4 regions of the Paenibacillus sp. DCT19 genome follow, and region 4 is predicted to be linked to each of the others. Evidence: riboswitches for the same ligand, from Rfam matches in the RefSeq annotation. Region 4 holds a riboswitch; each other region holds the start of a gene.
What was found. Region 4 has a riboswitch for thiamine pyrophosphate ahead of DMB88_RS02125 (ABC transporter substrate-binding protein). Riboswitches for the same ligand answer to the same signal wherever they lie in the genome.
Positions count from the first base shown of each region.

Region 1 (5,911 bases), 290 kb from region 4:
CTGCACAAAAGCACGGTGCACCGGCTGATGGCAACCTTGGAAGAACGGGGATTTGTTATCCGGGATGCAGCTACCGAGAAGTATCGGCTTGGCATCCGCATCTGGGAGCTGTCCGCTCATATGTCCCGTAGTGATGACCCAGCTATCCTTCTTCTTCCTGCGATGGAGCGTCTGAGAGATCGACTCGGGGAGACGGTTAGCTTGTATTTGCGGGATGGCAGTGAACGGATTCGGATTCAGGCTGTTCAGAGCGATCAGGCTATACGGCGTGTAGCTCCTGTTGGTGTGCGCCTTCCTTTATCCGTAGGTGCGTCCAGTAAGGTGCTAATGGCCTTTGCTACGGAAGAGGATCGTGAGGAGCTGATGAATGGGCCGGAGTGGCCTGTCTTTATCGATCCTAAGGTCTATCTCGCGCAGATGAAGGATATTCTGGAGCATGGTTATGCAACGAGCTATGAGGAGCGTGAACCGGGAGCTGCGGCGGTATCTGTACCGATTATGGATCGCAAAGGCCAAATCGCTGCTGCATTGTCTGTATCAGGACCTGTCAGCCGTCTATCACAAGAGACGTTACATGAGTATGCACCCGTGTTGAAAGAAGCAGCTGCTCAGATGGGCTTGATGTTATCTTAACGAGTTTGTTCAACCACAACGCTCTTATGGAACATATATGTCATGATGAATCTGCTGATTCTGGAACATAAAGGTTGTTTTTCGTTCTCGGTTGAGCTATCCTGATATGGACAGCCCAGCCGGGCTTGATGAATTGAATATGACACTGCGGTATACTTGCCGCAACTTGTTAACGTTACTAGGGGAGTCCGAATTGTCCGGACTGAGACGGAATCGCATGAGATTCTGGACCCTTTGCACCTGATCTGGATCATACCAGCGTAGGGAAGTAATCGGCCAATCAACCACGAACATCAATGGGATGTAACCTATGGCTGAACTCAATTAGAGTTCGGTAATCGGTACATCATTGGTGATGGACATAGCCGGTTCCCTCGGGAACCGGCTTTTTTTATATACAGTGAGCAGAGACAAGATTTAGACTTCAGAGTTACTTTCGTAAAAAGAGCGGAGGTAGGTATCTGTTGTGGAATCTATTCAATTAGTTAGGTGAATGAACCTTACTCTGCTGCATGTTGTCTTACTGTATATGTCTCTCTAGGTAAGGTTGTCCTTGCTCCTTATATGGATGGTCTCCAGATTAGATGCGCTCGCATGGAAAAGAAGTGATGCAGTCGTGAAGACCAATGAGGAGGAGACAAAGACGATGAGTACAGAACAACCAATGATGGGACAAGGGAATACAGAAGCGCAGGCGGCAAAAGAAACAGGTTCGGCTGGAGGGGTTCAACCTTTTCCCGGCAGCCGTAAAGTATACATTCAGGGCTCACGTCCGGACATTGCTGTACCTGAGCGTGAAATAGCTCTTCATGACACGAGTACTCCCCAAGGGGTGGAGCATAATGAGCCGCTGCGTGTGTACGATACGAGCGGCCCGATGACCGACCCTGAATTTCACGCAGACATCCGGGCAGGACTACCTGCACTCCGCACACGCTGGATTACGGAGCGTGAGGATGTGGAGGCTTATGCAGGACGTACGGTGCAACCGGAAGATAACGGGCTCAAGGCGGGGAGTAGAAGAACCGGAGCTGAAGCTTACCCAGGCTTGCGTGGCAAGCCGCTGCGGGCTCAGGCTGGACGATGTGTAACGCAGATGCACTATGCACGCCAAGGCATCATTACGCCAGAGATGGAGTTTGCCGCGATTCGTGAGGGAGTAGAGCCGGAGTTTGTGCGACAAGAACTGGCCAGTGGCCGAGCGATTCTACCATCCAACATCAATCATCCTGAAAGTGAGCCGATGTTGATTGGTCGTCATTTTCATGTGAAGATCAATGCGAATATCGGGAATTCTGCCGTCTCCTCCTCCATCGAAGAAGAAGTGGAGAAGATGACCTGGGCTGTACGCTGGGGCTCGGATACCGTTATGGATCTGTCGACAGGAAAGGATATCCATACTACGCGGGAATGGATCATTCGTAATTCTCCAGTACCGATCGGAACTGTGCCACTCTATCAGGCGCTGGAGAAGGTCAATGGCGAAGCAGAAGCACTAACGTGGGAATTGTACCGAGACACACTCATTGAGCAGGCAGAGCAAGGCGTAGACTATTTCACGATCCATGCAGGCGTCTTACTGCGCTATATCCCGATGACAGCCAAACGTATGACAGGCATTGTGTCCCGGGGTGGATCTATTATGGCTGCGTGGTGTTTGGCACATCATCAAGAGAACTTTTTGTATACGCATTTTGAAGAAATCTGTGAAATTATGAAAAGGTATGATGTGGCATTCTCGCTTGGGGATGGATTGCGTCCGGGGAGTATCTATGATGCCAATGACGAGGCTCAGATGGCCGAGCTGGCTACACTGGGCGAGTTAACGCAGATTGCGTGGAAGCATGATGTACAGGTGATGATTGAAGGGCCGGGGCATGTGCCGATGCATAAGATCAAGGAGAATGTGGATCTACAGATGGAAATCTGTAAAGAGGCTCCGTTCTATACCTTGGGTCCACTGACAACGGACATTGCTCCAGGTTATGATCACATTACTTCAGCTATTGGAGCGGCGATGATTGGCTGGTTCGGGACATCCATGCTCTGTTATGTTACACCGAAGGAACATTTGGGGCTGCCTAACAAGGATGATGTACGAGAGGGAGTCATCGCCTACAAAATTGCAGCACATGCCGCTGACCTAGCCAAAGGTCATCCTCGAGCTCAACGCCGAGATGATGCGCTGTCCAAGGCTAGATTCGAATTCCGCTGGCGCGACCAATTTAACTTGTCGCTTGACCCTGAACGGGCGCTCTCTTACCATGACGAGACATTGCCTGCTGAGGGAGCTAAGGAAGCCCATTTCTGCTCGATGTGTGGGCCGAAGTTCTGTAGTATGCGAATTACGCAAGACATTCGTGCATTTGCTGCAGACAAGGGGTTGTCCGAAGATGATGCGGTAGCCGCAGGGATGCAGGCGAAGGCTGAAGAATATCGGATGCGGTAGGTGAGATTGGAGATTGATAGTGCAGCAAAAAAAAAAAACAGTTCATCACATAAAATGAGTGATGAACTGTTTTTTGTTTGTAGCCTTCAGAATTGCTCTTTTGGTTTGACTAAATATTGGCCGTCGTTCACAGATATCTCTACTATAGTTTACTTCATTTTACTCCAAATTCGAAACAGAATACCTGCAATGACAAATAGTATGCCGTCTGCTAATTTAAGACTTCCACCGTAGATAAATGCAGAACAGGCCAAGCCTATAATAAACAAAATTAGAATGTATAAGAAACGCACTAACATTCACTCCTCTACAATAAATGGAACTGTGCTTAACATATCTTAAGAGTGTGAACAATAATTCAAATTTATCTAATAAGATATAATGTTCTTAATACTCAGAGTAAATTAATAATAGAAATTTTTTAGTGTTCCTCTGGAATCATTATTGGCCGAACCCGAAAAACTAACGCTCAAAGCTCCGAAAGTTAATCCAACACTATGTAAGCCATAAAATACATATTAATATTAAATAGACTAGATACAAAAGTATAAAACTAGTGCCCTAATCTACTCCCCATTCCAACATTCAATGCGGTGCTATGCCTAGCTTCTTCTCCAAATACGTTGCAAGCAATGCCAAAGGGCTATGGATCGCAATACCGGTCTCTACTGTAACTCGCGCAGCAGCGGGCGCCATGGATAATTGGGCTGCGACTACCGTTTTGCCGGGATGCTGCCCAGCAATGTACTGTAATCCTTCACGTACTGCTGCAAGATAACCTTCCTTGTCACCGCGCATAATCAATTGAAACGTCTCAGGAATGCACACGGCTTCTGGCTGAGGCACCTCGGTAACACAGTTCTGCTCTTTCTCATAATCTTGCTGTAAAGCCCGATACACCCGTGCCATTGTACCTTCAATTGTAGCTGGATTGGTAAAAGCGAATATGTATTCATTGTCCATCCGTTGTATCTTCGCTAGTAGTGGATCATCAATGCCAATGACAGGAATGGCAATCTTTCGTGCTTCCTGTTCCAGAACAGCAGCAAACAGGGTGCAGGTCACGAGAATGGCATCGGTATGGCAGCGCTCAATCCATTGCAGGGTTTGAGATACTTTGTCCTTCGTTATTGCGTCAGAGAAGCCTTCATCATGTTTAAGCCGATCCAGACCGGGATCAACATAATGCACGAGTTCCACCGCATAGGCAGACAAAGCTTCTTCGACCAGGGTAATGTTGGAATAGTGAGCGTGAAAACAACTGATGGTAAGCATAGTATTTCTCCCCCTAATGGCTTCAGCTGCCTGTGAGCAGCCTAGGCTTGCCAAAGTTTTAACCCATTATAGAGGATAGGCGAATAACCGTCATCCCTAGCGTTCTGGAAGGACGGTAAGCTGATTGTAACCGAATAAGAACAAGAGACCGGTTAGAGCATGATATGTTAACGCATAGAAGGCGCAGCATTCTTATTCGCGATCTTTTGTTGCAAAATTTCATGAAAGGATAGACCTTGAGTGCTCTCATTCTCCTTTTTTGGAGCATTGGTCGCCGTGTTGCGCGGATATTGGTGGTGATACGGGATCATTTGCTGAATAGGCATGCGGATCATCTTGGTTCCTCCTTTGATGCGTAATTTATGTATTCATGATTTATAGGTATATGTGACTTGTTATATGAATTGGGCAAATTTATGATGTAATTCCAATTGGATTGTAGTGATTTTACCCGGTATTTGAGAGATGTAAACGTTTTTAGGGAAATTCAGGAATAAAGGACTGCATTTCGAAGAGGGTAAATGGGAGGATAGAATCGGTTGTTAAGTGAATAGACCCAATTTTAAATAAGTCAACCATGACCTAATTGAGACATATTGTCTGGTTGAATAGGTATGGGAAATGCTAAGTAACTTGGTACCTTAGACCGTTGTTTGGAGGGGAGAAAGGCAATTTGTTTGCGCGAATAATGAGTCGTTGCATGGATTCTACTTTAGTAATTGACCTTTCATTGGCTAAAAATATTAGCTAAAAGTACATATAACAAAAAGCCATCGGATTCCTCCGACAGCTCGCCTGAATATGATCTTAGAATTTAAATTTAGGATGAAGGATAGCTATCACATCAAATAACAATCCACTATTTTGACTGAACAGCAATATATACGTCTACCTGAACATTCTCAGGGTCAATACTACGTTCATCATATAGCTCGAAGTCACCCGTAAATGTACGTTTATGCTGATCCGCCCAAGCCCATACTGCGCCCCATGCTTCCCCTACCACTTCTGCCATAGCTCCTCTTCTGGAGGTGAACACGGCGTACGTAGCTGGAGGCAGATCAACTGAATTCATGTCCTCGGGCAGCCTTTCGTCCGCAGAAACTTCGTGACCAACCAGAATGGTGTACTCCCCGGTAATACCGTCTGTATAGTCACTATAACAGCCATAGCGAGCTACCTCTGGTGCTGGTAGTTGGTCAGAGGAGAAATACTGATTCCACAAGCCTTGAATGCAGCCTTTGCCACTGATCTCAATCGCATTGGTTGTTCTCGCAGACACACCCGCAAGACGTTTCGCCGGAAGAGTCACATAACGAACAGGCTCGGACAATCCAAGAAGCGCGCCGCTCAGACCATTCGACTCCGTAGATGTATCATTTGAATCGTCCCCTGAGCTTGCCGAGGTTCCTCTCATTATAGTGCCGTTCCATCGTTTCAAATAAGGAAGCTGATTCCGCAACATAGATCGTGCAGACTCCTCATCCATGCCTTCCTCCTTGAGAATCGCGGTGCACATTTCGATCATACCTTCCAGTGGAATGTTAGGCTGCT
Region 1 is NZ_CP029639.1:749,972-755,882, forward strand. Features, by position in the region: gene DMB88_RS03480 (IclR family transcriptional regulator) at 1-633, shown strand, start outside; TPP riboswitch at 804-917, shown strand; gene thiC (phosphomethylpyrimidine synthase ThiC) at 1,298-3,082, shown strand; gene DMB88_RS30120 (hypothetical protein) at 3,232-3,375, opposite strand; gene DMB88_RS03490 (hypothetical protein) at 3,668-4,357, opposite strand; gene DMB88_RS30125 (hypothetical protein) at 4,525-4,692, opposite strand; gene DMB88_RS03495 (zinc ribbon domain-containing protein) at 5,217-5,911, opposite strand, start outside.
Region 1: another riboswitch for thiamine pyrophosphate. It lies ahead of thiC (phosphomethylpyrimidine synthase ThiC); the one in region 4 lies ahead of DMB88_RS02125 (ABC transporter substrate-binding protein).

Region 2 (5,911 bases), 570 kb from region 4:
AGGCTTTTGATTTTCTTTTTGACTGCCATCACCAAGTGTATTCGGATCGGCAGCGACGCTTTTCCCTTTTCCATCATACGTCTTGCCCTTCTCTACAACGATGGTTGTCTTCACAATCTCGGGAGCAGCAGAAGCAGGAATTGCACCAAATACGGAAGCGACCAGACCAACCGACAATAACACCGTTAACAATTTTTTCATCGAAAACGTCCTCCTCTATTCATATGGATTGGAAGCGCATAAGCTTACGCTTGTCCTCACGGTTCCCCAGATGTGCACCTCTGCTTGGAACGTATCCTGATCCTACCAAATAAGGAATGTAACGAGAATAATCATTAGATGATATGTCTTGGTATTCGCCTTGGAGCCTTCCTTATCAGCACATTACGTACGCTGGCTTATCCGGGCAGTATGCTATTCTGAACTTCAAATATGCTCTATTTAGGCAGATAAACACATGAATATTGTACAAAACAGCAAAAAATCACGCCATCTGTAACCAGATAACGTGATCTTAAGTCTTTATTTGTGATGACTAACGATGCATCCTATGCACCAAACCGCTGGCGATACCCGCACTTGCGGCACAACTCTTCCACGGCCTGCCTCTTCGAGAATCCATAAAATAAGTTATTGGCCCGTTCCCCGTCAACGATCTCCGAGAATGACTTCTCATGTACGTTGCCTAAGTTAATTACACCTTCGCCATCCAGGCAACACGGTACAACCGTGCCATCCACCAATACGGCGGCCTGACTACGAAGTGCATGACAGAAGCCTTTACCGTCATCCTCGGGTGCATCAAGGCTTGGCCACTGAAATTCATGATCCTGATTGAGGTATACATTCGGAGCAATTTTGACTCCGCTACCCGGCACGACCTTTTCTTCAATCCGAAAATCCAAGTCGAACTCCCGCTCTAACACCTCAAGCGTTTCGCGATTTCGGTTCATCTGGGCATTCGTAAAATTATCCTGTGTCAGGTTCCAGAGTCGGAACGAAATGATGACATTATGTTTCACTGCTTCACGAGCAAAGGTCAATATGTTATTCAAATATCCTTCGCGGTCTGTCGAGCCTTCATGTCCGTCGAAGCTGTGCAAGGAGAAGTTCATCTGACGTAACGCTGGCTTGCCAAGAAGCTTATGCTGCGTCTTGGGCAGTAGCGTACCATTGGTCGTGATGTTGACCTTGAATCCTTTCTCATGTGCAGAATCTAGCAACAGATCGATTTTGGGATGCAGTAACGGCTCACCTTTGACATGAAGATATATGTGTTTGGTATGTGGCTTAATCTGATCCAGTATATTGTTAAAGACGTCAGGGTCAATGAAATTTTTGGCACGCTTGGTCTGTGGACAGAAGCTGCACGCCAAGTTACAGATGCTTGTAATTTCGATGTAGACTTTCTTGAATGTTTTCAACTCGGATCCCCATTCTTCTCCGGAGGGAGAGCGTCCCACCTTCATTTCGTGATATAACGATAACACTTTCACCATTGCGTGATCTAAGTGTTCTTTTGGAACAACCTCTATTATATCGGGTTGGGAAGTAGGGAACAACAACGTTTCGTATCAGATTCCTGTTGCTATGTCGAAGCATAAACTTGGATCATCCCTTCTTTACATCCGGCTTGCATGTGATATATGCTGGAGCTATAAATACCTGTTCAAAAACGGTTATAACTGAATATAGTTGAACAATTGCACTGGGGGAGCCTAACGGCTGAGACGAATGAACTTTCGGACCCTTTGAACCTGATCTGGATCATACCAGCGGAGGGAAGTGGAGCGGCCTTTCAATAAACTTCATGCGTTTCATCATGCAGAACATGTAAGATGAAATACACTTGCGAATTGAAAATACAGCCCCACTCATTTCTCCGGAAATGGGCGGGGCTTTTTGCATTTTTTAGGATGAAAAATGAGTCATCGCAGATCAGAATATAGCATTTCTCGCCGCTTGCCTACATGTAATTCTGGGAAAATGCCAGTGAGTTATGAAAATGAATTTAAGGAGGAAAACAGATGTCTTACTTGGAACGTATACGCACTCAAAATCCGTTAGTGCACAATATCACCAACATTGTGGTAGCTCCCTTTGTAGCCAATGGCTTGCTTGCACTTGGAGCATCACCTTTTATGGCTTATGCACACGAGGAGGTTGCCGATGTTGCGAAAATGTCCGGCGCGGTCGTCCTCAACATTGGCACACTTAATAAAGATGTTGTGCAGTCCATCCTGCTCGCTGGTATATCCGCCAACGCCCATCAAGTCCCTGTCGTGCTTGATCCTGTTGGCGCTGGTGCCACATCCTATCGCTCCGAGCAGGTTCAGATGCTCGTTCGTGAGCTACGTCTCACGATCTTGCGTGGCAATGTGGCAGAAGTCGCCAATGTTATTGGTGAGCACTGGAATAGCAAAGGTGTAGATGCTGGACAAGGTGAAGGAGATCGAATCGGAATAGCTGAGCGTGCAGCTCAAAAGTTAAACTGTATCGTTGTGATCACAGGTCGCGAAGATGTCATTACGAATGGACATCTGACCTATCTCGTGAGCAACGGTCACGTCCTCTTAACCCAAGTTACCGGTGCGGGATGTCTGCTCAGTGCTGTAATTGGCGCATTTGCAGCTGTGGCGACTGATGACAAGGAGCGTCTGGATAGCGTGGTAGAAGCTCTCGCCTTCTACGGCGTTGCTGCTGAGATTGCTGCAGATCGTACGGAAAGCCAGGGCCCTGGCAGTTTCCAGATCGAGCTATTGAATCAGCTCGACCTAGTATCCCCATCTGTACTACAGCAACGTGCTCTTATTCGCCACATCCATGGAGGTGAAGATACACCATGCGTATAGCTCAGGCTCTAACAATCGCTGGATCGGACAATGGCGGCGGTGCTGGAATTCAAGCCGATCTCAAAACCTTTCAGGAACTTGATGTATACGGCATGACCGTTATTACTGCCATTGCGGCGCAGAATACAACAGGAGTTCAGGGTGTTTTTCCTATTTCGTATGAAGGCATAGCCCAACAGCTTGATTCGACCGGCGACGACTTCAAGCCAAATGCGGTAAAAACAGGCATGCTCTACAGTACCGAAATTATTCAATTGGTAGCCGAGAAATGGCGCCATTATGAATGGTCTAATCTGGTCATTGATCCCGTTATGGTAGCCAAGGGCGGCGCACCGCTGCTTCAGCAGCAGGCTATTCAGACACTGATTACGGAGCTGATCCCGCATGCACAGATCACCACGCCAAACATCCCTGAAGCCGAACTGCTGACAGGCATGTCCATTCGAAATGTAAGTGAACGGGAAGAAGCAGCCCGACGCCTTGTGCAGATGGGCTCAACGTATGCCCTGATCAAAGGCGGCCATGATACGGGCGGCATGATTGTCGATGTACTCTATGATGGGCAGTCCTTTCACTATCTGGAGAATATTCGTATAGTGACCCCTCATACCCACGGAACGGGCTGTACGTATTCTGCCGCCATTACAGCTGAACTGGCGAAGGGTTCGTCCGTTCTGGCTGCCGTCACGACTGCGCGAGCATTCATTCAGGCAGCCATTGAGGATGAGCTCGGCATTGGCGCTGGGCATGGGCCGACGAATCATTTTGCGTATCAGCGCAGGCAGCGGGGTGAGCGGTGATGCCTAAGCTGAATGCAGACGCGGTGCGACGCGCAATGCAGGTGTATTTGGTGATGGGCAGCGTGAATACCACGCAAGACCCTGTGGAGGTGCTGCGCCAGGCGATTGCTGGCGGCATTACGCTGTTCCAGTTCCGGGAAAAAGGAACTGGTGCCCTGATTGGCGAAGCCCGCCTGGCTCTTGCATGGCGGCTTCGCGAGGTGTGCAGCCAGCACGGGATACCGTTCATCGTGAACGATGATGTGGAGCTGGCTGTAGCTGTGGAGGCCGACGGCGTGCATGTCGGCCAAGATGATGCGGACGCGGCGCTTGTACGCGCCCGCATTGGAGCTGGGCGGATGCTTGGCGTATCCGCCCACTCTGCGTCGGAAGCCCGCCGTGCGGTGCAGGCGGGCGCCGACTATCTTGGCGTCGGGCCAATGTACCCGACGCGATCCAAAGCGGATGCCCATGCTGTGCTGGGCTCCGCAGGGATCTTGGAACTGCGCGCCGCAGGCATCGCAGTTCCGGTGGTGGGTATCGGCGGCATTACGCCCGATACCACGGCCGCCGTGATGGCGGCTGGAGCCGACGGCGTAGCCGTCATCTCCGCCATTGCGGGCGCGGCCGACGTGCGCGCAGCGGCTGCGCGGTTCGCTGCGGCGGTGGGTGGGATGCTGGCGTAGCCAAGCACCCCTGCACCGCGGCAACCCCGCCGGGCGCTTGGATTATGCGCCAGCTAGAGACCTCACTGCTTTTCTTATTACTTTGCCATATAGATTATTTTGATAGTGATATAGGAACTATTGATTGCTCGATGAATTGTGTAGAGACAAGCTCAATGATAGAATCGTTACATCTCAAAACAAAGTTAACAAATAAGAATAGTGTGTAATAAAAACTATACTAATTTCGCATATTTACCCTGGCTGAGCAGTAGCGACATGTACTATATGAATGATTCGGTACGGTCTACTCAGCGCATTCGGCCACCGCAGGCATCACGATGCCGCGTGTTCCTATGTGAATCTAATAACTTCCATTACAGCGAAACGAAGTATACCACTTACATAACTCAAGCCAGTAATCCCTGTTACAGTTTGCCAAATTGAATAAAGGAGTCTATTACACATGAATGTCATCGATCTGCACTGTGATGCCCTGTTTCGGATCTGGAGAGCTGGAGGTAAGCTAGCCTTCGATCACACCGACAGCCTAGAAGCAAGCAAACCACGACTCATTGCTGGTCAAGTGAAAGTTCAAGGTTTTGCTATTTTTGTCCCGCCTAATCTCAAGGATTCTGCTAAATTTGAAGCGGCCTTAGATCAAGTGCATTATTTCTATACGGAAATTCTGGACAAAAATCCAGAGATCATTCACATTACTGACTGGTCACAGATTCGTAATCTACGTGATGGAGAAATTGGTGCATTTCTCACCCTAGAGGGTGTCGATCCGATTGGTAATGATCTTCACAAGCTAAACCTGTTATATCGGCTTGGTGTACGCTCCGTTGGACTAACATGGAACTACGCTAATCTCGCTGCAGACGGCGCATTGGAGCCCCGCGGTTCAGGGTTAACTCAATTTGGCAAACAGATCATTGAATTCAATAACGAGTATCGCCTTCTCTCGGATGTTAGCCACCTTAGTGAAGCTGGCTTCTGGGATGTGTTGCAGTTGGCGGACTACCCCATTGCCAGTCATTCCAATGCACAGGGCATTTATAACCATCCCCGCAATTTATCCGATGAACAAGCACAGGCTCTCTTCGCCAAAAATGCTACCGTGCACGTCTTATACCTCCCCGACTTTCTCAGATCCGATCAGGACGAAGCAGCATCTATTGATGATGTACTGCGACATGTGGAGCATTTTTGTTCCATTGGCGGTGTGAAGCACATCGGACTAGGATCGGATTTTGATGGTCTGATCCACTATGTGGAGGGATTAGAGCACGCAGGACATACTCAAAACTTAATCAATGCACTACTCAAACGCTATAGCGAACAAGAAGTGAAGGGATTCGCCTCAGAGAATTTCCTTAACAGTCTATCTGCTTATCAGCTCTAACGAGTAAATGCGAATATCTCTTCGCTCCAAGCGCTAACGAACCCACCACATCTTAACAGGCGGATCATCTACGTTTGCAAAATTTAACGAACCTCAGTAAAGCTATTCCGTCCTAATACGGTTTGAAAACGCGAATAATCGACTGAATTCGTGAAATAAAGCCTCTGTGATTCGTTAGATCTAAGATTCGGGAAAATGAGAGCGAAT
Region 2 is NZ_CP029639.1:1,033,634-1,039,544, reverse strand. Features, by position in the region: gene DMB88_RS04605 (pectate lyase) at 1-201, opposite strand, end outside; gene DMB88_RS04600 (radical SAM/SPASM domain-containing protein) at 549-1,424, opposite strand; TPP riboswitch at 1,701-1,801, shown strand; gene thiM (hydroxyethylthiazole kinase) at 2,028-2,852, shown strand; gene thiD (bifunctional hydroxymethylpyrimidine kinase/phosphomethylpyrimidine kinase) at 2,843-3,652, shown strand; gene thiE (thiamine phosphate synthase) at 3,652-4,317, shown strand; gene DMB88_RS04580 (dipeptidase) at 4,763-5,704, shown strand.
Region 2: another riboswitch for thiamine pyrophosphate. It lies ahead of thiM (hydroxyethylthiazole kinase); the one in region 4 lies ahead of DMB88_RS02125 (ABC transporter substrate-binding protein).

Region 3 (5,911 bases), 580 kb from region 4:
GTATTCATACTCTTCACCGGTACTAAAATAATACTTATCCCAACTGTAAGTCTGTCCATTCTGTAAAATACGCCACTCTGTTCGAGCGATCTTGCCGGCCTGGGTAAAGGTAACAAGAAACTGACTATCCTTTCGTTCATACCGCCAAGTCTCGCCAATACTCATCTTCTGGTATGTATCGGAGAGATTGCTTGAATGCTCTTTCCAATCCGGTTCACCAAGCCACTGCTTCACCTGCTTGGAAGTTGCTGCCTTATTGAACTTTAGAAAGGTTAGATGTCTGATCGCTGTAGTGGTCAACGCCGAATTCTGCTGGAGCCAACCATCCTTTATATGTTCATGCTGGTCAATATCCTCTGCCTTAACCCAGAGCAGTGGCGGAAGGTACTCCAAACTATTCTTCGTCCAGTTGCGCGGCGTTATTGAGACACCATACCATCCATTCCATTTTTTTATTAGAAATGCTTCTTCAGCACCGATTGGCCAGCTTGTTTTGCTCTCTGGAGATAAATATAATTTACGGCCTGAATGCAGTTTGAAAGTCTGTGGAGTGACCGCTTCAATACTACGACTCTCTTTCGATGCATACCACGCCGGGAACCACACCGTTCCCCGATTCTCATCCTGAATCTTAATCCATTCCCCTTCTGCAGATCGTACCTTCCATTTCTCCATGTGGGTCGTGTACGATTGTAACTTCACGCTGTCCAGATCTTCACGGCGCTCTACTCTCTGGATGAACAAAGGTGTATTGGGCACAACCGTCACGGCTTCTCCCTGTTTATAATTAACTTGGGTAGGCTTAGCTTGCGTTACTGTAATTGAGCTTGGTTCTCCTCCAACATCCGTGCGATTATCCAGTAACCCACAGCCTGTAACGAGCATGAGGGATACCCCCATTACTGTAACCCATGGATACCTTGCTTTTACTCCGTTTGGCCCAATCTTCACGATGTTCACTCCACTCAAATAGAAGTTATTTCCATTAAAGACGTTTTGAACAAAGAAAAGTTACCCATTGAATCAAATTTAATTTCCCTGCTCACTTGCATTCTCGTGTTCTCGTACTATCTGACGTCCACCAGATTAGGATGGTAAGGGTACAGGATTCCCAAGGCAAAGGCGATGGATAACATGATGACATAATACAATGTGAACCATAGATCAGCACGCGAGTAACCAACCTGCACATAATAGGTGCGACTTTGCCCTTCTGTGAACCCTTTTGCCTCCATCGCAATCGCCATTCGTTGCGCGCGCCTTATGCTCTGAGCAAGTAGAGGAATCGCGTACCGTTTCAACGTGCCATATAGGTTCCAGCGAGAACTACGCTGCTTCGTACCTCGAATACGAATCGCATAGCGTAACGTCTGAAATTCATCCAGCAGTATTGGCATCATACGCATCGCCGAAAGAAAGCTATACGCATACTTGGCTGGTAAACGCCATTGCTGCATTAATGAATAAAACAAACGAACAGGCTTGGTCGTAAGACCAAACAACAAACCCGCTGCTGCCATGCTTAAAGAACGGAACCCCAAATGAATCCCACGATAAAAGCTTTCTTCTGTAATATGAATAAGCCCCCAGCGGAACCAAGTGGTTTCTCCCTTACCAAACATCATCATTCCGGTAGAGGTGGAGATGAACACTAGAATAAAGGGCGAGGCGTATAAAAACAGCCTGTACCACGGATGACCTGACCAGCATAATAATAGCAGCATAACGATTGCTACATTAGCCATGATATTCAGATTGTGTATGAGAATGACCATAATAAACATCAGCGTCAGAGTAATCATTTTGAGACCGGGGTTGACCGCATGGAGCCAGGTTTCACGGTGTGGAAACGAGATCTGCATCCGTTAACCTCCCCTGATCAATCGTCCAGACATGTGTGCAATACCTCTTTACGATTTCCCGGTCATGTGTGACCATAATAATCGCCGTTCCTTGGCAACGTAGACGCTCCAGCTGTGACAGCATCGCGAATGTATTGCGGGCATCCTGACCAAATGTCGGTTCATCCAGCAACAGAATACGTTGCTCGCGTACCAGGGCAGAAGCAACACTTAACCGCCGTTTCTGTCCCATGGATAATTGATAAGGATGTCGATCCGTTAGATGCTGCAAGTTAAATTGCTCCAGCATGGCGTACGTCTGCTGATGTCGCTCTTCCGCAGAGAGCGTTCCATACAGAAGCGAAAATTCCACTTCATCCTTGACGGAATGAGCAACAAATTGAAATTCTGGATTCTGGAATACAAAAGCAATATGATCAGCCAATTTCTCCGTTTTCCCAGGTAATTGCCCTTCTACGCGATAATAACCAGTTGTTTTCAATATGTTCATGAGGGCTAATAACAAGGAGCTTTTGCCGGCACCATTGGCTCCAACGACCGCGATCCAGTCCCCATGCCACACCTGTGCCTGTTCAATCTCAATAAACTTCGTTTTCCCTCGCCACCCGGTGAATTGCCGTAATTCAAGTGCAGGCTTAGCATCTAGTGTACTCACTTTCACTGGATCAGTTAGGGAGCCTGTCTTGCCAGTTCTAGTATCAGATGCCTTTCGGTGATCCTCTGATGCTAGTCTATTACTTGATCGATGCAACCATTGCTCTTGTTTCCGATTTTGCCCATGTTCTTGTTCTTGCTCATCCCACACACCTGGATACCAAATTCCATAATCTCGCAGCATTTCACGATGGTTCGCAAAAATATGCTCCGCACAGTCGTCCGCGACAATCTTTCCGTCTGGTGACAGCACGATGATTCGATCTACTAATTCCACAATCTCATTAATTTTGTGTTCCACAATAATCAGCGTTTTGTTCTTCATAATCTGCTTCACTGTATCCCACACTTGCGCTGTTCCTTCCTCATCAAGTAATGCTGTCGGTTCGTCTAGAAACAGCACATCAGGTTGCATCGCAAGCATGGAGGCCATAGCTAGGCGTTGCTTCATGCCCTGGGACATCGAATGGATTAATTGACGATTCCGTTCGAAGTTTAATCCCACTTGGTTCAGGTATTGGCTAATCTGCTCAGGCATATGTTCACGTGGTATATTCCGGTTCTCCAGCACAAACGCAATCTCTTCATCCGTATAGGACATGCAAAACTGAGTATCTGGGTCTTGAAAAACAAACCCGGCTCGCTTCGGCACCTGAATATCATCACATTTCATCGGAATCTCTACCGAATTCGGAATGATGCCACTCAATATTTGTAATAACGTTGACTTGCCGGAACCACTCGGTCCAAGCAATAGTACCTTTTCCCCCTGGCGTACAGATAGAGACAAGCCTTGAAATAACAAGGCCTGCTCTCCAGGAAACTTGCATCTTAGATTAGTTACTCCTACAATCTGCGGGCGCTCTTCTTCATACATTTAGTCCAACGCCTCGTAATCCTGTTTCGATACAGGTCGAAGCGAACGTGTTACCCCAGTAAGCTCCAGCGCTTTGGCTAGATAATAAGCAAACACACCTGCAATGATAATACTTCCAAGGAAGCGGAAAGCGATAAACAAGGTATAATTCCATGCCGACAATGAATCGATGTATCCATACTGGTAGTCCAATATGAGCGAAGCCGCTGCTGCACCTACCGCTGCAAGGCAGGTTACCCACAGGTTTGTAAGACGATAGCGAAACGCTGCAAAAAAGACCTCGGCTCCTAGCCCCTGCAATAGTCCATAGACCAGCGTAGACATACCCCATTCACTTCCCAGAAAAGCACTTACCGTTGCTGCGGCAACCTCGGCTAATATGGCTACACCGGGTTTGCGAATCACAACAAAGGCAAAGGTTCCTGCCATAAACCACATGCCATAGATCATCTGCTCGGCATGAATGCCAAAAGGCTTCATTAGATCATAAGTTGGCCCCCATATTTTGTAGATCACGCCAAAAACAACCGCAATCACAATCGTTACTAAAATATCCGTTAACCTCAACTTATTACTACGCACTGCATTTCCCATGTGAACAACTTCCTTCCTTCGTGTTGTTTAGATTGGTAGAACACAAAAAAAGCCTCCCCGGTTTCCAGGCAGACCTACGTATCGTCATGGTGATCAGCAGTAGACAATGTACCAAAAATATAATAAGTGCATTTCATTACGTGATCGGACTCACATCCGTCATTATATTTTGCATAAGTTTACAGTGACCCTCTTAAACAGGATCGCAATATGTACATCCATAGATGATTGCAAAATAACTAGGCTTCGAAATGATACTTATTACGCTTTTCAACGTCTTGTTCACTGTGATTCTATGTTCTCTACGCTGGCATTACCCAGATCAGATATACGGTCAGCAGCACAAGGCCACCCTCTCAGCCCAACTTCATTGAGCACCCGGTTCACTTATTTCATTGCCTCTAATGTACACTATCTGGGTAATTGTAGCAATGCTATGTTCACTAAAACTACCTTGGTACGCTTACTAATCTAGTGTCTGAATCCACCTGCGAGCATTGTTTCGCTATAGATACGTTAGGTTAATGACAGAATGTAATTTGCAAGAATATGAAACTTTTGGGATATCCAGCCGTCTGTAAACTAGAAAGGAGATTGATTATGATGAAAACAATTCACTCAGCTTGGCAGCAGAAAAAATGGAAGATGATTCTTGCCGCCTCGATTCTCACCGCAGGTACGGCACCTGCTCTGCTGTCCCCCCATGTCGTGGAAGCAGCTACTAATCACAAACCCACGGCGTACATTAATAACATTCCAGCTTCCTATGACGTCGTCATTCGGCAAGGTGTCACCTATGTAGCACTGACCGAACTTCAATTCTTGGGCAACTATACATTCGGCTATAACAACAAAACTAAAGAAATTAGCATCCAGACCGATCGCGACAAATACATTCTTGCGCCTAACACCAAAACGATAACGAAAAATGGTCAAACAGCGACACTTACAGCAGCTCCTATTCTGGTCAATGGCAAAGCTATGCTCCCACTCCGAGCCATTGGCGATGCCTTTGGCGCCCAGGTTAGTTGGAATCAGGCCGCGAAGGAAGCTTACATCTATCAAACGGATACTGCCCTCGTTAAAGCATATAACGGCAACGATCTCGTGGCTGCGCGCGAGGCTGCAATTCATCTACCACGTTTCTCGAAGTTGGGACAACCTCGTCTGGAGCTACGTGAAGAGCGTGGTGATGTGGACTCCACCACAACCTATATATTTGAACAAGGAAAAAAAGATCGATTCTTCATTAACAAAAACAACGATCTAATCAGTTATTATGAGGTTAAAAACGGTCAGGCCTTACTCAAATGGCAAGCAAACATAGGTAACGGTTCCGGGACTCTTGGTGATCTATTCTTCGTCAAAACGAAGCCATATGCTGAAGCTGGAACACGCCCTTCATTAGCTGGTAAAACGATCGTGTCATTCCAGTACTCACTCATGGCCGAGGAAACCTCTTATACGGTCACCAACAAAGCCGGCTCGGTAGCTGAAGGGGCGGCTGTACCATCCAAAGGAAGTATCTTTGTTAACGCACCGGATGAAAAGTAGAAGTAGGAGCCTTATGGACATGCATGCTACCTCATCTAGCTGAAACTATAGGAAAAGGCATCCCACAGGATGCCTTTTATCTGTTCGCTACATTAATACTGCGTATTCCCTGATTGACTTGTATTGCCTGACGAGAACCCTTTGAACAATGTAGGCACCTTCGAATATCTGGTGTTCGTAATTTTCCCCTTCGTACTGCCGCTGTCTGTTCGCAAAATGGAATCCTTCACATTGGAAATGTTCGAATTATCTACATTCATGGTCACAGCATACGAGGTGCCTCCATTTTGACGAACAAGCTTGCCAATATCATCTGCTCTGAAATTTTTGATGTTAATGGTTCCGGATGCATTCATCTGAAATACTTTGT
Region 3 is NZ_CP029639.1:1,039,735-1,045,645, reverse strand. Features, by position in the region: gene DMB88_RS04630 (outer membrane protein assembly factor BamB family protein) at 1-951, opposite strand, end outside; gene DMB88_RS04625 (energy-coupling factor transporter transmembrane component T family protein) at 1,068-1,862, opposite strand; gene DMB88_RS04620 (ABC transporter ATP-binding protein) at 1,837-3,393, opposite strand; gene DMB88_RS04615 (ECF transporter S component) at 3,394-3,987, opposite strand; TPP riboswitch at 4,271-4,379, opposite strand; gene DMB88_RS04610 (copper amine oxidase N-terminal domain-containing protein) at 4,588-5,541, shown strand; gene DMB88_RS04605 (pectate lyase) at 5,634-5,911, opposite strand, start outside.
Region 3: another riboswitch for thiamine pyrophosphate. It lies ahead of DMB88_RS04615 (ECF transporter S component); the one in region 4 lies ahead of DMB88_RS02125 (ABC transporter substrate-binding protein).

Region 4 (5,911 bases):
CTGGCTTAGGATAAGCAACGGATAGAGCGCGGACTTTAGAAATGGGATCAAGTGAAGCACCATGGCAATCAGCAGTCCCACCAACGTTCCTGCGGCGAATCCGATGAGTGTTAACTGGATCGTCGCCCATGCATGCATACCAAGCCGATCCGCCTGTGAAGCTGCTTCACGAGCGATGTCCGAAGGGGCAGGCAGCATCCATTTTTCAATGTGAAATAGCGAGACCGCTCCTTGCCATATCGCAATAAAGAGAATAACCGCCACAAGGGGCGGCCATACGCTTTTGAAATAGGAGTGCATCAGCGATATTTCTCCGTAAGTTTATCCATGCTGAAGCCGGCACCGCCGCTATGGGCGATTTTGATCTGGGAGATGATGCTAGGGCTACCGGCGTCCACAAGTGCTTCATGCATTTTGCGAACGACGTCTAGCAGCTCCTCCAGCTCACCTTCCATCGTTGTTTCTAGAGGATTGACCTGATATTTCACACCCGATTGTTGAATGACTTCAATAGCGCGATCCACATACGGATATGAATCCTCACCATTTGGCGTCTTCGGGATGACTTGAATACTGAGTAACGTGCTTGCCATGGAGTTCACGGCTCCTTTCGAAATATATAAAATGAACGAACAACTGTTACACTTGCCACTTCGATGACAGAATAACCTTCCAATCGCTGTTATCCCCAGATTTTTTTGATTCCCTTTCTCTAAAGGGAAAATCCGGTGATAAAGGCGACCGCTTCGCTTTTTCACGTTATTTCTGTCCTCTCCGTTCTCGTGTAAATATTATGTTCATTTTATATGAGAGATTTTATTGGGGTAAAAAGTCGTTCGTATATGCCTTGCTCACATCGATCTGTTCATCCAGCAGTTTCTTGCTGAACATCCAGTCCGTATAGTTCTGCCATACTTCCTGTTTCTGTTCGCCCCAGCGTGGTGCATCATCTGTGTATTTCGGGCTTAACCACTTCTGGCTTGCTATTACAAGATCCTTATCCAGATCCGGTACGGCTTTGATCAGAATATTAGCGGCGTCTTCGGGATGATCAATCGCATACTGATACCCTTCGGATGTAGCTTTCATGAACGCTTTAACCAGTTCAGGATCGTTCTGAATCGTGGTTTCATTCGTTACCAATACAGGCGTGTAATAATCGAGTGCTTCGGAGTAGTCTTTGACATACAACATGTCGATCGGCTCTCCGCGAAGCTCAGCCTCAATCCCAGTCCACGCATAGAAGATCCAGGCAAAATCAATATCTCGTTTCACGGCAGTGAAGAAGTCCGCGTCGCCCATGTTAATGTTTTTCACTTTGGACACGTCAGCGCCTTCGCCCTCCATAATGGATTGCATGACTGCTTCCTCCACTGGGGAGCCCCAGCCTCCATAGGTTTTACCTTCGAAGTCTTTCGGGGATTTAATGTTCCGATCCGTCGGTGCTGCAAATCCAGATGTATTATGCTGAATAACCGCAGCAATGGAGACGAGCGGTACACCTTGGGTACGCGCCTGAGTTACACTTTCCTGATAACTTACACCAAAAGGTACTTCATTCGAAGCGACCATCGTGTCAGCGCCGCCCGCACCAGGCTGCACAATCTCCACGTTTAAACCCTCGGCTTCGTAGAATCCTTGATCTACTGCTGCATATAAGCCGGTATGGTTCGTATTCGGTGTCCAGTCCAGTACAACTTTAACGTCTCGGAGTGCTACGTTATCACCTTCACTGCTGTTCTCGGTGTTGGTACCTCCGTTAGATTGGGCAGGGCCAGCTTCCTTGCTTCCGCAAGCCGTGATTGCAATCAAGGTTACGCATAGGAGCAACAAGCCGATCATTTTACGCCATCTCATCTTCATTCTCTCCTTCATGTGGTCCGCCTAAATGGCGAGGGTTCTCCTTGGCTTCATATCCAAGCATCGTGCATAAATCAGCAGAATTATACCGGCTATGATCTGGATGTCTTTTTTATGTAATGAGATATGCAAAAGAACATAAAAAAAGCGCCCCGGATTCCGGGACGCGTGCAGGCGTTAGAGAAGTAGCGCGCAGCGATATAGCTGGGCCTATTCGATATACTCCGATTCCTACGCTGGCATGATCCAGATCAGGTCTAAGGGTTAGTATCTTGTGGGATACACTCTCAGCCGGCCAATTCCGACTCCCCTGGGAAACTATGAAGTTAAGGGTATTACTAGGTGTAATTATAGGGCAGTGGGCAGAACGTGTCCAGTCATGAACTGGAATATCGGATGATGGATCTCACGAAGTGGATGTAAAGCAATCATAGATGCTGTCTGTGCGCCAATCGGGATCATGGATAGATCGGTTTACCTTTAACGCTGAAAGAATTCAATCCATTCCTTCTCTGGGCCATAGATGAAGAAGTAACGATAACCGTTCGGTAATGTGATAATCTCCCCATCGATAAATTCGGCGTCCGTCGCTTGTATACGCTGATATTCAGCATCAAGATCCTCCACGTGAATCGCAAAATGATGCACAGTTCCTTCGGAGGGAAGTTTGTCGCTATATCCCTGAATCAGTTCAATTTCAGTTTCATCACTGCCATTGAATCCGAGGAAAGCAAGTTGGATCACACCATTGGTATGGGTAACGCGGTCTTTCAGCTCAAGCCCAACGATCTCGGTATAGAAGCAAAGCGTCGTCTCTAGATCACGGACAGCGATACCGATGTGGTCGATACGTTTTTGAAAGCTCATTGTATAGTAATCCTCCTAACTGATTCGTGAATATGGTTTACATTTTAAGGAGTATGATAGGGGTATAAATCCGGGTTGTCAAATAGGAAAAAAGAGTTTATCTAGATGAAATGTTCTATATTTCAACATAAACATATAGGTATCTTATTAATGTTCACAAAGTGTTCACTTATGTGACCCTATTCCTCATCTCTATAATTGTCCAAGTAGAAGAAAGGATGAGAGAATTGCCAACAACCAAGAAAGAACATACGTATTTTGGATTGATGATGTGCACAGGAATGGTCGTTGTTATGATGACTTTCAATTTACTGTACAACGGACTAATGGGGAGCATGTCTCTACTTGAAATCCTATTTCAATTCGTCCTGTGTTTTATTGTAGCTTTTGTGGTGGAAAGCTTTATCGTTGGGCCGGTGGCTCAGAAAATTGCCTTTGCGTTGCTATTCAACAAATCGAATAAGGTGATCGGCGTTTTGATGATTTCAGTGTGCATGGTCGTGGGCATGGTGTTGATGATGTCGATGTATGGGATGCTTACGGCGTATCTTGCCAATCAATTGAACGGAAAGCCTCTCGTAGAAACGTATCTTCACACCATACTCCGGAACTTTAGCCTGGCGCTACCGTTACAGTTGCTCATCATTGGGCCGCTTGTTCGATATGTATTCGGTAAATTCATAAAAGCTAAAGGGAACGTAACCCCTTAGTTAATACAGAAGCCTAATTGACTTTGTGATTCCATATGTTCATTGAGTGTAGAGACAGAATGAATCCTGTATTAATTGGAAAATAGAGGAGAAAAGTGTTAATATTTTTGCCATCAAGAATTTTAACAGGTGGTGAAGAAACTGAAGCAAATATTACTGATTATTGTAGCCCTGTTGTTGATTACTGGGTGTAGAGATCAACAGGATGGAGAAGAATACGTTAACACTTCTTCTGATTCTAGTACCAGTTTTACTCAACTGGATAGCGAATCAGAAATCAAAGCTGAAAATTTGCAAGAGCTAGTGGCTGTGGGTCTGGAGAAGAGATTAAACAGGGAAGAAAATTCTGAAAATATCACTATTGATGTCCCTTACGATGAAGGAAGTTCTATCTTTGCAACATACTATCTCAACCAAGAGCCGGTAACAGAGGTGGGGATGATACAAGCTGTAAAGCATGAGAACGAATATATATTGCAAAATATAGATCTTAGCCCTATAGATAAACAGGCACCCTTTTGGTTAGCTAAATTTGTAGGCACGACGATGGATGGAAAGAGTAATTTTAGGGTCAACTACGGTTACATTAATGATCCTTCGATAAACGAAATTCGAATTCAATACTCCAACGTCACAATGCACGGCATGTCAATGGATGATCGCAAGACATTTCTGGATGTAACAACAGATGAGAAGATGATCGAGACATCCGTTCAGGGAATAGATGGGGATAACAACCTGGTTTATAAGTATGATTAAAAATGTAAACATTAAGCCAGTATCGCTTGCATTTAAACGTAGCTTTTGTATATACTGTTAATCAACAATTACAGATCGGAACATGCCGTTGAAGAGCATCCAACTCGGAGGCGTTTTCGCCAGGGGAGCGATATTTCCCCAAGTTAACCGGAACCGCCCGTTATCGCGGACCAAGCGGCTGGAGCAGTGAATGAACTGCTTCGGCAAGTTGGGTGGCACCGCGAGCAGAGCGCTCCTCGTCCCAAGGGATGAGGGCGCTCTTTGTATTTTTACAGCCAAAGGAGACGGTGACCATGCTTGAAATGAAGTGGATCAGAGCGCATGCAGAAGAGGTGCAGGCGGCGGCAGATGGAAAGAAAATCAATATTAACATTCAAGAACTGTTAGAGCGAGACGAGGAACGCAGAGCGTTATTGCAGGAAATTGAAGAAGGACGCAGAGTGCGTAACGCGTTGTCGGCAGATATTGGCAGGATGATGCAAGCAGGTCAGCGTGAGCAGGCAGAGGGGCTGCGAAGCGAGGTAAAACAACGGAATGAGCAGTTGGAACAGCTCAAAGTTAAGCTTGAAGCGATTCAAGAGGAATTTACGCGTATGCAGTGGCTCGTGCCCAATGTTGTATCGCCAGACACACCTGTAGGTACTTCGGATGCGGACAATGTAGAGCTACGCCGTGTGGGTGAAATCCCGACTTTTGAGTATAGCATGAAGGATCATGTGGAATTGGGCGAGATGCATGACCTAATTGACATTGTGCGTGGGGTGAAAATCGGTGGAACACGCAGCTATGTGCTAAAGGGAGCAGGGGCACTACTTCACCGCGCCGTGCAACAGCTTGCGCTCGATCTGCTCTTGAAGCAGGGATTCACACCGCTAGAGGTGCCGCTCATGGTAAGGGAAGATGCTCTACTCAACACAGGGTTTTTCCCAACAGGACGAGATCAAGTGTATGAGCTTACCGGTGAGAACAAGTGGCTGGTCGGTACTTCGGAGGTTCCGCTCGTGTCCTATTATGCAGATGAAGTTGTGAATGTGGAACAACCTGTGAAGCTGGCTGCTGTATCGACGTGCTTCCGCAGTGAGGTGGGATCGGGAGGACGGGACGTGCGCGGATTGTATCGTGTACACCAATTTGCCAAGGTGGAGCAGGTGATTCTCTGCGCTCCAGATGCGGCAGAGTCGGAACGGATGTTACAGGAGATTACAGGACACGCTGAGCAATTGCTGCAACTGTTAGAGCTTCCTTATCGTGTTGTAGCGGTATGTACCGGGGATATGGGGCAGAAGACGTATAAGCAGTATGATATTGAGACATGGATGCCTAGCCGGGAAGCGTACGGTGAGACACATTCTTCGTCGAATCTGCATGACTTCCAAGCACGTCGTTCGAATATTCGTTGTCGTGATGCAGAAGGGAAGCTGGTATATTGCCATACCCTAAACAATACAGCTGTGGCTTCGCCTCGTATTCTCATTCCGTTGCTGGAGAATCATCAGCAGGCTGATGGAAGCATTCGAATTCCGGATGCGCTCCAGCCATATATGGGCGGGGCTGAGTTTATTGCACTGCCACATCTAGCGGAAGAAGAGTAAGACGTGAATTTTAATGTTGGTATGCATATGAAAGAGTCGGATTAGAAATGCAATGCAATAACTCCTATATCGCAATGTCCTTAAGGTAATAAACTTAATGACATTGCTTATCGTAGGGGTTCT
Region 4 is NZ_CP029639.1:458,942-464,852, forward strand. Features, by position in the region: gene DMB88_RS02115 (ABC transporter permease) at 1-300, opposite strand, end outside; gene DMB88_RS02120 (thiamine-binding protein) at 300-593, opposite strand; gene DMB88_RS02125 (ABC transporter substrate-binding protein) at 817-1,857, opposite strand; TPP riboswitch at 2,071-2,182, opposite strand; gene DMB88_RS02130 (VOC family protein) at 2,341-2,727, opposite strand; gene DMB88_RS02135 (DUF2798 domain-containing protein) at 2,955-3,437, shown strand; gene DMB88_RS02140 (hypothetical protein) at 3,567-4,196, shown strand; gene serS (serine--tRNA ligase) at 4,490-5,788, shown strand.